DNA from 2 places in the Bacillus cihuensis genome. Region 2 is predicted to be linked to the other one. Evidence: riboswitches for the same ligand, from Rfam matches in the RefSeq annotation. Region 2 holds a riboswitch; the other holds the start of a gene.
What was found. Region 2 has a riboswitch for FMN ahead of ribE (riboflavin synthase). Riboswitches for the same ligand answer to the same signal wherever they lie in the genome.
Positions count from the first base shown of each region.

Region 1: another riboswitch for FMN. It lies ahead of V179_RS0111550 (ECF transporter S component); the one in region 2 lies ahead of ribE (riboflavin synthase).

Region 1 is NZ_KI632495.1:1,170,676-1,178,687, forward strand. It holds gene V179_RS29115 (LysM peptidoglycan-binding domain-containing protein) at 1-401, opposite strand, end outside; gene V179_RS0111530 (CPBP family intramembrane glutamic endopeptidase) at 398-1,000, opposite strand; gene V179_RS0111535 (RecQ family ATP-dependent DNA helicase) at 981-2,501, opposite strand; gene V179_RS0111540 (helix-turn-helix domain-containing protein) at 2,498-3,568, opposite strand; gene V179_RS0111545 (ferredoxin) at 3,854-4,102, shown strand; gene V179_RS0111550 (ECF transporter S component) at 4,282-4,863, opposite strand; FMN riboswitch at 5,034-5,163, opposite strand; gene serA (phosphoglycerate dehydrogenase) at 5,656-7,239, shown strand; gene V179_RS31045 (hypothetical protein) at 7,587-7,745, opposite strand.
Region 2 is NZ_AYSD01000010.1:247,004-255,015, forward strand. It holds gene V179_RS0101100 (NADPH-dependent FMN reductase) at 373-978, shown strand; gene megL (methionine gamma-lyase) at 1,132-2,322, shown strand; gene V179_RS0101110 (hypothetical protein) at 2,475-3,104, opposite strand; gene V179_RS30920 (hypothetical protein) at 3,272-3,418, shown strand; FMN riboswitch at 3,594-3,725, shown strand; gene ribE (riboflavin synthase) at 3,898-4,536, shown strand; partial or broken gene ribB (3,4-dihydroxy-2-butanone-4-phosphate synthase) at 4,554-5,171, shown strand; gene ribH (6,7-dimethyl-8-ribityllumazine synthase) at 5,218-5,688, shown strand; gene V179_RS0101130 (CPBP family intramembrane glutamic endopeptidase) at 6,236-7,159, shown strand; gene uxaC (glucuronate isomerase) at 7,358-8,012, shown strand, end outside.

The sequences.
Region 1 (8,012 bases), on a different contig from region 2:
CTCTCTATAACAGATGCTTTCTCTTGAGTTTTTTCAGACTCTATTGGTCGGTTAGCACTAGCAGGTATCGTTTCTGAATCATTCGTTTTTCCCTGCTTTTCTTCCGTCATTTCATTTGATTTTATACCATCCGTGTGCTTTGTTACTTCTACCGTTTCAAAGCCACTTACTAGCTTTTGTGGAGATAATGAAATCGGCTTTTGTTTTTCTAAAAACGGTAAAAGAAAAAATATGGCAATCGGCATGGCAATAAAAAAAGCAGCTAATAGCTTAATTAACAGAAACTTATTCTTTCGTTTTTTTTTCTTTTTCGCTCGTATCTCACTCCTGCTCGGCAAAGGTTTCGAGTTCATGTTTACATGATTTTTTTGATACTCATTTGGTGTATTCTCGGGATTCATCTATCTTCCCTCTTTCTATCTAGGTTCTTTCCTTTTTTCACTTTAATTATTAGCCCTAAAATGAAATCAATCGTGAAATGCATACTAATTGTTACATATAAATTCCCTGTCATTTCAAATATAAAGCCAATAAAAAAACTGACTACTATGATATTAACGAATAAAAATGGGTGAAACAAATAGCGATAATGAACAAGGGCAAAGAGAACACTTGTCCATAGTAAGCCAATATGGGTTTGTAAAACTCCTCTGAACAGAAGTTCCTCACTTACAGCAACCATACTTGCAACAACGGCAACCATCGGGTATGACAAACTCGTGAAGATTCTTTCATTAATTCCCCCGTCATTATAATAAGATTCTGGGAGGAGTTTCATCAACACTAAATCAAACAGAACGACAATGAGTCCTGCACTTACTCCAATATAAATAATTTTCCATTCCGAGTGAAAGATTTTCGTAAAGGATGAAAAATCATCAAATAACCAAAACCCAAGTATGACAGAAATGACCAAAAGCAAAATCTGTGTGAAAAATAACTGCATATGTAGCTCACGATTGCTAAGTCGTCCAATGAGTTCAGCTTGTTTGTTCTTCAATGTTTTTTGCTTCTCCTATCAATATGGCTGCCAATTCTTGCTTCCATGTTTTCTTTAGCGCTCTACCGGCTTGTTCATCATGAGGTAAAATTTCTAATAGCTCTTCTGTCACCACTCCGCAACGATCACAGCATGTTTGATTTTTTTCTGTTAGCATAACATCGAAGTAAGACAGAATATTTTCCCGTCTGCAGTCTTCAACCGCTATCCAACGAAAAAAACGTTCAAGTTTCGTTTGATTTTCAACCCTTCTCGTTTGAGCGATCTGCTTTAACTTCTCAGTTATCAATAATGGCTCTTCTTGTTCAAATTCTTTTACATAATGTGTAATCCATCTCCACTGCACATCTGTCAGTGTAAACTTTTCTCTTAAGTCTATTTCTAGTTTCGGTTCAATATTCCAAATCCCTACTTCATGAAGTGATGCACAAGTTTGTTCAATTTGATAATTTGTTGGCAATTGCTGCTCTACTAAATGTAGTGGTAAACCTTCATCGCCGTCACAATACAATAAAATGGCTACACTTTGCAACCCGTCACGGCCTGCTCTGCCTATTTCCTGTAAATAAGCTTCCATTCCTTGTGGTAAATGAAAATGAATAACCACTCTTACATTATTTTTATTCACGCCCATCCCAAATGCAGAGGTCGCGCATATGATACGTAATTGCCCACGAAGAAACTGCTGCTGGATCAGCATTCTTTGTTCTTGTTCCATCCCCCCGTGGTAATAATCTATATTTTTAACTCCATTTTCCTGTAAAAAGGTCGCAACAGATTCGGCTGCTTTCTTACTCGAAAAATAAATGATCGCTGCGCCATCAAAACTGTTCACCAGTTGCATCAGCCTTTTTAGCTTTTCATCATATGAAGAAAATTCCTCGACCATATAGGCAATATTACTACGATCCACTGAAGTAATGACTTCTTTTGGTTGCTCAAGCTTTAGTTTGTCTTTAATATCTGTTTGAACCGTTTTTGTAGCGGTGGCCGTTAATGCCAACGTAAGCGGATTGTTCAATATACTCCTTACATTTCCTAAGTTCAAGTAATCCGTTCTGAAATCATACCCCCATTGCGAAATACAGTGCGCTTCATCAATGACGAATAATCCAATCTCAAGCTTTTGCAATCGCTCAATGATACGCGGAATTGCAAGCATTTCTGGTGATAAGTAAATGAAGCGATACGAGTCTAAATGCTCAATTGCTTCCCTTTTCTTTTCATAGGTTAAAAATGAATTCAATGTGATTACGCTTTTTTCACCTCGCATTTTTAGTTGTTCCGCTTGGTCCTGCATAAGGGATAGCAAAGGTGAAACGATTAAAACCGATTTTTTTAATACATAAGCTGGAAACTGGTAGCATAATGATTTCCCAGAACCAGTCGGTAGCATGGCTAATGTATCTTTCCCTCTTAGAAGCGACTCGATAACTTCTTTTTGGCCGGGTCGAAACGTGTTAAAGCCGAATTGCTTGAGTAAAATGTCTTCTAAGTTCATGAATCATCACCTACTTTCGCCAGGACAAGACGAATTTGAAAATAGCTAATTTCACTATTGTCCACGATTTCTTTAATAGCTCGTAATTGTTTCGTTCGGCTCGTTTTAGAAGCTACTCTTATTTCTTCAGCAATTTTTGGAGTCATAAAGCGTGAAATATTAAACTGAGGATCAGAGTAAGCTAATTCCACAATATGATCTTCAATTGTACTTCGCTTCAATTTTCTAATATAGGAAATCTCTTCTAATGATTTTCCTGCTTTTAAATACTTTAATGTCATCTGTGTCGAGTTCGTTAACTGAATATGAGAATTGCCTTGAATATCTTTACCCACACTATTTAAATAAGGATATTCCCCGGATGTGTCATCCATTTTTTGTAACATAAAATGAATTGTACCGAGAAATAAGTACCGTACATGCCACTCGTCATCATCTAATTCTTTGGCGATTTGCGAATAAGTACTTCCTATGCGATCAATACCTGTTAATCTTTTTACAAAAATATCTCTTTCCTTTTCTGGTCTTTTCTCTAAAAGCATCGATAATTCATCAAATAAATGTCGGCCAATTTCCGCTCGATTTTGTCGATTTAGGGCTAGATACCGCTTGACCCATGTTTGGGTTTGAAAATTCCGTTGAATCGGATAAAATCGATTTTGCTTGTGAATAATATGTGATATAGTTTGAATAAGAAGGCTTAATCTACTCCAATACGTTTGGGTACGATTTTGAAATCTAAATCCATTCAAAGTTTCTGGAAATGGGTACTTGTCCAGATGTTGTTTTAACAATTCCTGACCGATTGAGGTTATCATATAATAGCCATTCTGAGATAAAGTACTAATCAACCCTGATTGAAGCAAATAATCAACAGTTATTTCAAGCTGTCTTCTTGTCAAATCAGGTAGTGTACCTAACAGCTTGGTTAGTCCAAACAGATGAACATCTTGAATCGTTTGAGACGATTTTTTCCCCTTTAGCATATGCAAAATAGCGTAAACGGAGCGTTCTCCATTAATAATACGAATACAATCGAGTACGATCATGTCAAAGTAATTTTGCATGTATTATATTCACAACCTTGTTATAATCTTTGTTACCATTGTACCAAATCATTGAAGTTTATAGGTCATGAAACCCGATTGATTTATAAAAAATGAGCATTTTTTTGTAAATCAATCGGATTTATATCACAAATGCATATTTTAATTTGACAAGACCTAGTACAAATAGTGTTTTCATTACATTTATATTGAAAATTTCTACATTCAGTTTTACAATAAGGAAGTATGAATACATGAAACAATTTAGAAGTAGAAAAGTTCGGATTTACCGGGAGGAGTTTTGTAATGGCTAAATATACAATCGTTGACAAGGATACTTGCATCGCTTGTGGTGCTTGTGGAGCTGCGGCGCCTGACATTTATGATTATGATGATGAAGGCATTGCTTTCGTTATACTAGATGATAATGAGGGAACAGTTGAAGTTCCTGATGTTCTTTTAGATGATATGATGGACGCATTTGAAGGCTGTCCAACAGATTCCATCAAAATTGCAGATGAACCATTTGATGGGGACGCTACTAAATTTGAGTAATAATTAACTTGATATTCAAAGAGCTATCCTTAAAGGTCTGGCCTCTACTAATTCTAGGTATGAGGTCCGATCTTTTTTTACGGGATAGCTCTTTTTACTGCATCTATAAAAAAAGATGAAGGTATCTCAAAAGAGTCAGACCCTTTTGAGATACCTTCATCCTTTTTCAACTATTCACTTCAAACATTGTGTGATAATGCTTGTTTTTCAATCCACGTTTTCATTCTTATATAAAGCAGCGTAAATACGATGGTAATCAATCCACCCTTCAAAATGTTGAATGGAAGGATTGCAGTTGTAACAAATTGTCTTGTTTCCTGAGATGACATGGCATCCCAGTTCATAAATAACGTATACGCCGGAAGAATCACATAATAATTTAGCACACTCATAAACAATGACATGATAATAGTACCCATAACTAAAGCAATTGTCATACCGTGTTTTGAATTTAACATCTTAAAAATATAATATGTTGGCAGAACGAATAATACCCCAGCAACAAAGTTAGCAATATGTCCTACAGGAACGCCCGTCGGACTTCCAATCATAACAAAATCCAATACGTTTTTAAGCAATTCAACAATAATCCCTGCAACAGGACCGAAAATAAGCGCAGCTATTATCGCTGGAATATCGCTAAAATCAATCTTTAAAAATGGTGGTAAACCTGGGAATGGAAAATTCAATAACATTAACACATAAGAAATACTCCCTAACATCGCCAAAATTACCAGTTTCTTTACATTGTACACCTTCATAGATCTCTCTCCTTCTTTTTTGTGATCTACCCCACGAAAAAGAGGATTGGTTCCATCGAAATGATTTGCATCCATTAAAATACCCTTTAATTCAAAGAACTAAAGGGAGCTTTAAAGGTATCAGCAAATAAACGTTCAAGTCATGTGAATTTGAACATTTCTCAAGAGACCTCCATCTTCTCCCATCCAGACTATACTGTCGGCTTTGGAATCTCACCAAATCAACCCGAAGGTTCGCGGGCTTTGAAGATTTACTTCATCACCGCCGGTGGGGAATTACACCCCGCCCCGAAGATAGACCTATTCAATTTTTTTCGTATCCGAAAAAGTAATTAACCAGTACGACATAAGTAAAAGTTTATGTGATCAGATTAGCATCCTTTACCTATCTTAAGATTGATAACAAGCTGCTACTAATCTATTTCACATCCATTCTCACATATTCATACTATCTTAATTGGTATTAATTTATCATTGAACGTAAAAAAAAGCAAGGATTTAAATTTGCAATATGACTAAATAAGTGATAAATGATAAAAACCTTGTTCGTTTTACTTGAGAAACATCTAATTTACTTATTAAGTGATACTTCAATTAGTGAGGGGTTTGACTTTCCGTTAATGCGGGATATAATCTTTTTCTTGCTTTTTTATTTCTACCAAACCACATTATTTTTAGAAACACTAAAGATTTACATATTTTTTACATCTATCTCAAATTGACACTCGTATACCCATCCTGTAAAATTAACTGAAAATTAAGTGAATTATACAGGATGGGTGGTGTTTGGTTTTGTACCAGATTTTAGTGGCAGATGCAATTAAACCAGAAGGGCTCGGACCATTATTAGAAAGTCCAAAGGTCCATCTCATTGAAAAAACAGTAGTAGAAGCAAAACATCAACTTCATGAAATCGATGCAATTCTTGTTAGAAGCGCAACCACTGTGACTGAAGAATTAATTTCTTCTATGCCAAATCTGAAAATCATCGCTCGGGCTGGGGTCGGAATCGATAATATCGATGTCCCCGCTGCTACTAAACGCGGTATCGTCGTTGTCAACGCACCGGACGGGAACACAATCTCGACAGCTGAGCACACTTTTGCCATGATGGCTGCTTTAATGCGCCATATCCCTCAAGCTCGAGCTTCACTTAAGAATGGAGAATGGAAACGATCTTCATTTATAGGAACAGAGCTATACGGAAAAAATCTAGGAATTGTCGGAATGGGTAGAATCGGCAGTGAAATAGCTAAACGCGCCAAAGTTTTCGGCATGGATGTGCTCGTCTATGATCCATTCTTAACGTCTGATCGAGCGAAGAAAATGGGTGTGACATCGCTTGAGCTGGCAAAACTATTAACCTTGGCTGATATTATAACGGTACATACCCCTCTTACACCAGAAACCAGAAACCTAATTAATAAAAAAAATTTATTAACATGCAAAAAAGGGGTATATCTATTAAATTGCGCTAGAGGCGGCATTATAAATGAAGAAGATTTGTACGAATTAATTATTAAGGGGCATATTGCTGGAGCTGCCATTGATGTTTTTGCAGAAGAACCACCACTTGGACATCAGTTACTCGAACTTGATTCAGTTATTGCAACACCTCACCTTGGGGCATCAACGAAAGAAGCCCAATTAAATGTAGCGACCCAAGTTGCCCAAGAAGTTTTATCTTTCCTTAATGGTAATCCTGTCACGAGTTCTATCAATCTTCCTGCGATATCCAAAGAAGTTTTTGCTAAAGTCCAACCTTTTTATGAACTAATAAAACAGATGGGCTCTATTGTCAGTCAAAGTATGCCTGAGGGAATTCATGAAATTACGGTGAATTACGCAGGTGAAGTGTTGGATTTTGATACAAGTATATTAACAAAAAGTTTGTTATCTGGGTTCTTTAAGTCTAGATTAGATGTGCCCGTCAATGAAGTAAATGCTTTTTTGATTGCCAAAGAGCGCGGCCTGACAATCGGCGAAAAAACTTCACACGATACCTTTGGCTATAGTAACTTCATTACCGTTACAGCCAAAGGTGATAACAAACAACTTGGCATTAGTGGAACATATGTAGATCACTATGGCTCACGTATCGTTCGTTTAAATGATTTCACAATTGATTTCCATCCTGAAGGAAATCTGCTATACGTTCAGCATATGGACCGCCCTGGTGTAATTGGCCGTGTCGGTAAAATACTCGGTGACCACGGGGAGAACATTGCGACTATGCAAGTTGGCCGTAAACAAGCTGGTGGGGAAGCCATCATGTTACTCTCATTTGATAATCCATTAAGTGATGACATATTAAGAAAACTTAAACAACTTGATGATATTACGTTTTTATACAGAATCACATTACATGGAAGTTAGCTAACTATCAGTTAATGATCTAAAAGGCTGTTCTATTTGAAAAGATCAGAACCCACATTTACTATATTCCAATAAATCACAGACTAAGTTCGCCGCTCGTTATGGCTTCATCTGTATGATTCATATCTTATAGGCCTAAACTTCCTTTTGAAACCCACAAAGGCAAGTTTCACTGTCTCTCCACTAATCAGGATTTTACGGAAAGTAAGCCCCCACCTCTAAGCTTCGAGATGGGGGCTTACTTTCGACTTTCCGTTAATGCGGGATAAACGGTATATAGTGTGTGAGGTGACCCTTTTTGCCTGTTCATGACTCATTTGGTAATGCTTCTCTAAGTGAGGAAAAATTCACATATAGTGTTCGTAGTAATGCCTCACATTTTCGTTAAGTTTTCTAGTAAAAAAACCTTCGTCTACTTCACGCTTCCCAATCCCGCCAATAAACATCAAACTGATACATATCCCAAAAATCAAGACAATCAATAATCGTTTTCCATAATCCAGCATATCTATCCCCTCACACAAAATTTCATCAACTCTCTATTTGTATGAGATATGACCGATTTGTAGAACTTTAAATACACAATTTTTTTACTATACTGAATCCCCAATTACATTATTCTTTTTGGTGACAGCGGGTCCTTAATGGGCTATTTTTATAAGAAACGCTCCTACCATAATACTAAGTAAAGGCGTTTTGTATTAAGGACATGGGGATTGGGCTTCGCGACTTACTAAAATCAATCTACTTTGCAGAAATACGTACTTTATTAA
Region 2 (8,012 bases):
TTGACAAAAAGTAAGTGATGGTATATATTTTTAATCAGAGATATTTTTAACCGAGATATTGTTGTGTGAGGTTTTTTAAGTCGACTAGAAGAAATTAGGTAATTTTCTGCAGATAAGTGGTACAAAAAAGACTTCAAAAATTGTTACGACAAAAGCAAGAAACTATAACACATACTTCTAATTTCGGATGGGCTTAATGAAAAGTCATATATGTTGACAATATATCGGGATATTATCTTGAATTAAATATGTTGTGGATCGAGATTTATAAGTCATAGAATAAGAAATCAAATCAAGGTGTAAATTAATTAAGATTAATTAAGATTGCCTAGATTGAAGTGTTTTTGAAAATATTTTCAGGCGGTGAAAGAAGTGGGTTTTTTCGATAAGTTATTTGGGAAATCAAATAATAATACAAACGAAACAGGAGGAAATGACATGTTAAAAATAGGGATTGTTTTAGGTAGCACACGTGAAGGACGCGTTAGTCCACAAGTAGGAGAATGGGTAAAAGGAATTGCTGATAAACGTGGCGATGCAGAATATGAAATCGTGGATATTGCTGATTTCCAATTGCCGTTTTTAGGAACAACTGATGGAACAGAACCAGGTATTGCAGCTTGGAATGAAAAACTTGCTAACCTAGATGGATTCGTATTCATTGTTCAAGAATACAATCACAGTATTACAGGAGCATTAAAAAATGCCCTTGATTTTGCTCGTGAAGCTTGGAACAACAAAGCTGCAGGAATTGTAAGTTATGGTTCAACTGGTGGAGCTCGTGCAGCCGAACATTTACGTGGAATCATGGGTGAATTAATGATTGCTGACGTTCGTGTACATCCGACATTATCGTTATTTACAGATTTTGAAAACGGCAGTGTTTTCAAACCAGCTGAACTACATCTTGATAATGTTAATGCTATGCTTGATCAAGTTATCGCATGGAGCGGTGCATTAAAAACTTTACGTAAATAAGAAGGGTTAACAACGAGGAGGGGATGACAAATCCCCTCCTTTTCTGCGTTTGCATAATTTAAGACTAGAGGAGTTGTAAGTTTCATTTTCAATTGATGACGCTTACAATTATGAGGAAAATAGCATATGATAGAAGTAAGGAGGAGGAGAGTTATGGGGAGAGAGTATAAGCATATTGAAACAATGGTAATCCATGAGGGGTACGAGCCGAAGCAGCATATGGGAAGTCTCGCAGCTCCTATTTTTCAAACATCAACGTTCGTTTTTGAAAGTGCTGAACAAGGTGAGAGACGATTTGCAGGTGAAGAAGAAGGGTATATTTATTCTCGGCTTGGCAATCCGACTGTAAAAATTCTGGAAGAACGCATCGCCATGTTAGAAGGTGGAGAAGCGGGACTTGCATTCAGTTCAGGGATGGCAGCTGTTTCAGCCGTATTACTTGCGCTAACGAAAGCGGGTGACCATATTATCTGCTCGCAAGGCTTGTATGGCTGTACATTCGGATTACTACATTTAATGAAAGAAAAATATCATATCACACACGACTTTTCAGAAATGCTGACAGAGGAACAAATAGAGACATTAATCAGACCAGAAACAACGTGCATATATGTTGAAACGCCGATAAATCCAACGATGAAAATGATTGATTTAGAGATGGTTGCAAGAGTCGCAAAAAAACACCATATTCAAGTCGTTGTAGATAACACCTTTTCGTCGCCTTATTTGCAGACGCCGCTAGCTTTAGGCTGTAATATCGTGCTTCATAGTGCAACGAAGTATATTTGCGGCCATGGAGATGTAGTGGCAGGTCTTGTCGTGGGGACACAAGAATTTATTAGTAAGCTAGCAATGACAACGCAAAAGGATATCGGTGGTATCATCTCCCCTTTTGATGCATGGCTTTTACTGCGGGGGTTGAAGACCCTGCCTGTCAGAATGGATCGACACTCATTTAATGCTGAAAAGCTCTTCAAAAAACTGAAGCAACATCCAAGTGTTGCAGCGGTCTATTATCCTGGGGATACGGAGCATCCTGACTACAATATTTCCAAAAAGCAAATGAAAGCCGGTGGCGGCCTTATTTCGTTTGAAATCAAAGGTGACAAGCAGGCAGCACAAAAAGTGTTAAACTCATTGCAATTAATTAAGATTGCAGTTAGCCTAGGTGATGCAGAAACACTTATTCAACATCCAGCCACAATGACTCATTCGGCTGTTCCTGTTGAGTCCCGTTTGAAAATGGGGATTACAGATCAACTAATTCGCCTTTCTGTAGGTTTAGAGAATTGGGAAGACTTATGGGAAGATTTGAATGAAGCGTTGAACAGGATAGGAGCTTAATAGAAGAAAGAGGATGTCCCTCCTCTTTCTTCGGGTTATGACTAAGAATAACTCCTATAAAAAATATATTAAACTAACGTATTCCTGTAGGGCCTCAAACAATGCCCTGCATAACACTCAGTAAGTTTCACTGTATCTCACGAATCGGGCTTTTACTGCCTGTTAAGAGTGTGATAAATTTTTTTCACTCTTTTCAACTGTGGCGGAGTTAAAAATTCTTCTCTTTCAGATAATACCCCTATGAAATCTTTCTTATTTTCGGCTGTCACAGCTAATAATGTACTTTCTGCATGCTGGGGGATCTGCTTGGGCAAACATGTTTGCAAATGCTGCAGGAGAAAAGGAAAGATTTTTTCACTACAGATTGGATCCGTTGCAGCAAGCTTTGATAAAGTCAAAATGCCCTTGTCTATCGTAATGACTGATCCATTTTTTATCGTTTGGAAAATAGTTTCAATATGATCCATGATCATATCAGTAGAAATTTCTGCAATGGTAGATAATGCAGTCATGCCACCCCATACTAACCGATTGTTCCTGCTTTTTAATAATTGGACAAAGTTTAGTGCATATGGACTGATTAACTCAGGTTTACACACGCCTATTTCATATGCGACCTTTATACAATCATTTTGGATCTTTTTATCTTTGTTGGACAGGTTTTCAATCACCTCTTTAATTCCATCTAGGTTATTATTTTCAACTAATTCATGGGCTAATTCTATATTTGGAACTTCGTCATTTCTGTTCATTGTGGATGCTAGTTTGTCAATAATACTCATATATTCCCCTCTCTCACTGTTTACTTACTATTTAAGATACCAAAAGGAGTCAGATACTACCATCTGTTCAAGCTATAAATTGCTAATACAGTGTAATATTCCACAAGTGTGGAATACATTATCCTAAACAAGGCGAAGATCTAATTATTACTGGAGCGGGTTTTTTTGTGACGGGGACAGTCATAACCGCTATTGGATCTGCAAAAGTGTTTATCACAAGTACTGATACTGGACTGGAACTCATAGCCAGTCTGTATGATTTGACCTCACTAAGAGAAGAAAACATAACTGAAACGGAAGAAAAGCGTTATTAATTTCCTAGAATGACAATATGATTGCAAAAAATAGGGAATCATAGATGGGATGGAAAATGCAAAAAATCACAAATTATGAGCAAAAATTTACACAAATCTATGTTTAGCTAGTATAATGTAATGAAAGTGTGTTATCGCACTTTTTAAATGAAGCGGAACTATTCCGCTAAATATGTTTGTCCTTCGGGGTCGGGTGTAAATCCCAACCGGCGGTGATGAAGAAATTCTAAGCCCGCGAGCCTGTAAAAAGGCAGGACTTGGTGAAATTCCAAGGCCGACAGTAAAGTCTGGATGGGAGAAGGACATATGGAACTCATTAAATGGCAATAGTGAACCCTTTATTTTGAAAAATTCAAAATGAAAGGCTTATTTGGCTATATGATAAATCCATAATCTCCCTTTAGCTCCTTAGGTCGTCCCTAGGGGGCTATTTGTACATTTTTTTGTCGAAACATCAAAATGAGAAAGAGGGTGAAAACATGTTTACTGGAATTATCGAAGATGTCGGAACGGTCCAATCTTTAAAAAGAGGGATCCAAAGTATGGCCATTACGATTGAATCTCCGAAAATTGTTGAAGATGTTCAATTAGGAGATAGCATTTCAGTCAATGGCGTTTGTCTGACTGTCACTGAGTTTACGAATCATCTGTTTACAGTGGATGTAATGCCAGAAACCGTGAAGGCATCAACAATCAAGCTGTTGAAACCGGGGGCAAAGGTCAATCTAGAGCGGGCGATGAGTGCGCAGGGGAGATTTGGCGGTCATTTTGTCTCAGGCCATATTGACGGCACAGGTACGATTATGAAAAAAGAACAGAAAGAAAATGCGGTTTACTACACGATAAAATTGGCAGAAGGATTAGCGCAATATTGTATTCCTAAGGGCTCTATAGCTATTGACGGGACGAGCCTAACTATATTTAGGATTGAGAAGAATGAGATCACAATTTCGCTAATACCGTTAACATATAAAGACACGATTCTAGGACAAAAAAACGTTGGAGAAGCCGTGAATATTGAAAATGATATGATTGGGAAATATATTGTTCAACAAATTAAAAATACTGGACAAACTACTGGATTAACAGCAAGTTTTCTTTTAGAAAATGGATTCTGATAAAGGCGGTGTTTAGGATGTTTCAAACAATTGAAGAAGCAATCGAGGATTTGAAGGCTGGGAAAATCATTATTGTTGTCGATGATGAAGACCGGGAGAACGAAGGTGATTTTGTCGTATTGGCAGAAAAGGCAACGCCTGACGCCATTAATTTTATGGCGAAATATGGTCGTGGTTTAATTTGCACGACGGTTACGAATGAACTCGCAAAGAAATTAGACCTGCACCCAATGGTTGAGAACAATACAGATTACCATGGAACTGCCTTTACAGTTAGTATTGATCACAAAAGTACGACTACAGGGATCAGCGCGTTTGAACGTTCAACAACGATGCTTGCCCTTTTGGATCATGATTCTACCGCTAATGACTTTAAACGCCCTGGACATGTTTTTCCAATTATCGCTAAAGACGGCGGGGTGCTCGAACGATCAGGACACACAGAAGCTTCCGTTGATCTTGCCCGTTTATGCGGTGCTGAGCCAGCTGGAGTTATATGTGAAATTATGAATGAAGATGGTTCAATGGCGCGTGTTCCAGAACTTCAAATCATTGCCGAAGAACATCAGCTTACATTTATTACGATTGCCGAATTAATTCGCTATCGCAACCAACTTGAATCAAAACATAAAGAAACACCAGAACATGCTTAATTAAATAACATTTTTAGGAGGAATTATAATGGGGAAAAATTTTGAAGCACAAGTAATCGGAACAGGGTTAAAAGTAGGGATTGTTGTCGGCAGGTTCAATGAATTCATCACAGGAAAATTACTTTCCGGTGCAGTGGATGGACTTAAACGCCATGGGGTTAGTGAGGATGATATTGACATCGCTTGGGTACCAGGGGCATTTGAAATTCCGTTGATTACAAAAAAATTAGTGCAAACCAAACAATATGACGCTGTAATTGGGCTAGGTACGGTCATTCGCGGTGCAACCTCACATTATGATTATGTATGTAATGAAGCAGCGAAAGGCATGGCGGCTGTCGGACTTGAATCTGGAACGCCTGTGATTTTCGGTCTACTTACTACAGAAAATATTGAGCAAGCGATTGAACGCGCTGGTACAAAAGCAGGAAACAAAGGTTATGAATCAGCTGTTTCAGCGATTGAAATGGCGAACTTATCTACTTTAATCGGAAAATAAGGAATACGTATAATTGATTGACGGATTGTTCTGTTACATATCGGCTAATTTGCTGATTTAAATATGTATTAGAATCTGAGGGAAAAAGGAGCCTATGGGCTCCTTTTTTCGTGCTTTGAACAAGAGTGACATATAAATTCCGATTCCAACGCAATTATGAGATTTGCAATTTACATGTCGGGATTATATTTTGTGGAAAAGAGATGCTGCTAGAAGCAGGATTACACTGAAAAAAAATAGTTTACCAATGCACCAAGGTTGGTGCAAAAAACCTCCTTATCGAGCATTGCGATCTGAAAATCAAATTTGTGAGCCAGATTGTCCTGATTGCGTGCCAGTATCGATAGTTTTCGCGCGGGAATGATCCCTTTTCGCGCGAGATTTGCGATTTGCGAGCCGGAGCTGATTGATGACTGGGCATTACGCACATTTTGATAGTTAGTCAAGCGTCGATCTAATTTATGTGATTAGCTTAGACTTTTGGGATATGTACAATATTTACAAAATATTCATCTCATTTAATAAGATGAAATGGTATATTAAGGGTATGGAAATATCATTAGTGGGGGGAATCCATATTAAACATTATCTATTTGATCTTCCAGGGGAAAACGGATGGAAAAGATACTTGCTATCATCGCTTATTATATTGGTTTCTCTTATTGCAGGGAGTCTTCTATATGGCATATTGAGTGTGGTCACAGGCCTTCTAAACGGAGATGGCATCGTTTTTGATAATACATCGGGCGAGTTTGTTGGTATGGACCCAACGCTCGATTTATTGTTTATGAATCTAACGTACGTCATTTGGATGCTAGGGATTTGGCTTTCAATCCGGTTTGTACATAAACGGAAACTGAAGACGCTGATTACTGCCAATGATCGAATCAATTGGAAGCAAATCTTCGGTAGCTTTACAATCTATTTTGGTTTAATGATGCTATTAGAGCTCGTTTATCTCTTAATTTTCCCTGAACATTTTGCATGGAATGAATTTGAATTAGGGAAATTTTTATTCCTATTTTTTGTTGTTTTATTGTTAACTCCTATTCAAACGACAGTTGAGGAGTTAATCTTTAGGGGATTTCTCTTGCAGTGGATTGGAAAGATTGTGATCAACCCTATTGTACTAGGAGTCATCATGGCAATCGTTTTCGGATCGTTGCATTTTTTTAATCCGGAAATGGAGCGTTCAGCTATTTGGGTAGGGCTTGATTATCTATTAGTCGGGTTTATGCTGACGTTTCTTGCTGTGAAAATGGGAAGCTCCGAGCTGTCCATTGGTGCACATGCAGCAAATAATATGTTTCTTTTCTGGTTTATCGGTGATCCACAATCTGTAGGTGGGAGTGTTCCTTCACTTACCACTGTGGTGCACAATGAACCGGCCATTTCCTTAGTATTGGATGGCCTTCTGTTTCTTGTTTTTTATATAATAGTAGTGAAGAGATTCAAGCCAAACGCAATTTAAACGATGGGCGAGAAAAGTCTAGAAAAATGGTCTTTTTTTGCCCCTATTGTTTACGTCAGTCAAAATACTTTCAAGGCATTATGTAATAACTGAAAGCGCGATTGGGATGAATAAATTGAATTATCATAAAATTTGGTATAGAATAACAATGTTAACGTTAACATTTATAGGTCAAAAAAACTGAAAGCTGGTGAAGATATGAAACTTTTTATGGGTGAAGATTTTTTATTAAACAACAAGACAGCGCTTACATTGTATAATGACTATGCGAAGAATATGCCAATTATTGATTATCATTGCCATTTGAATCCTAAAGAAATCTTTGAAAATAAGAAATTTAAAAACATAACTGAAGCTTGGCTATACGGCGATCATTATAAATGGCGGGTTATGCGGGCGAATGGAATCGATGAAGAATTTGTGACTGGAAATGCAAGTGATTATGATAAATTCATAGCTTGGGCGAAAACTGTTCCGATGACGATTGGCAACCCTCTATACAATTGGACGCATCTTGAACTTCAACGATTCTTCGGGATATATGATATTTTAGATGAAAAAACGGCTCCAAAAATTTGGGAAGAAGTAAATGCTCAATTAAACAGTGAGAACTTTGGCGCTAGGGATCTAATTCTAAAATCAAATGTTCAAGTGATCTGTACGACAGATGACCCAACGGACTCATTGGAATATCATGTACAGTTAGCTGAGGAGAATGAATTTAACGTAAGCGTTTTACCTAGCTTTCGTCCTGATAAAGGGCTTGAAATCAATCGGGAAACTTTCTTGCCATGGGTGGAGAAATTGGCAGAGGTTGCAAACCTTTCAATTGAAACATACGAAGATTTTCTTC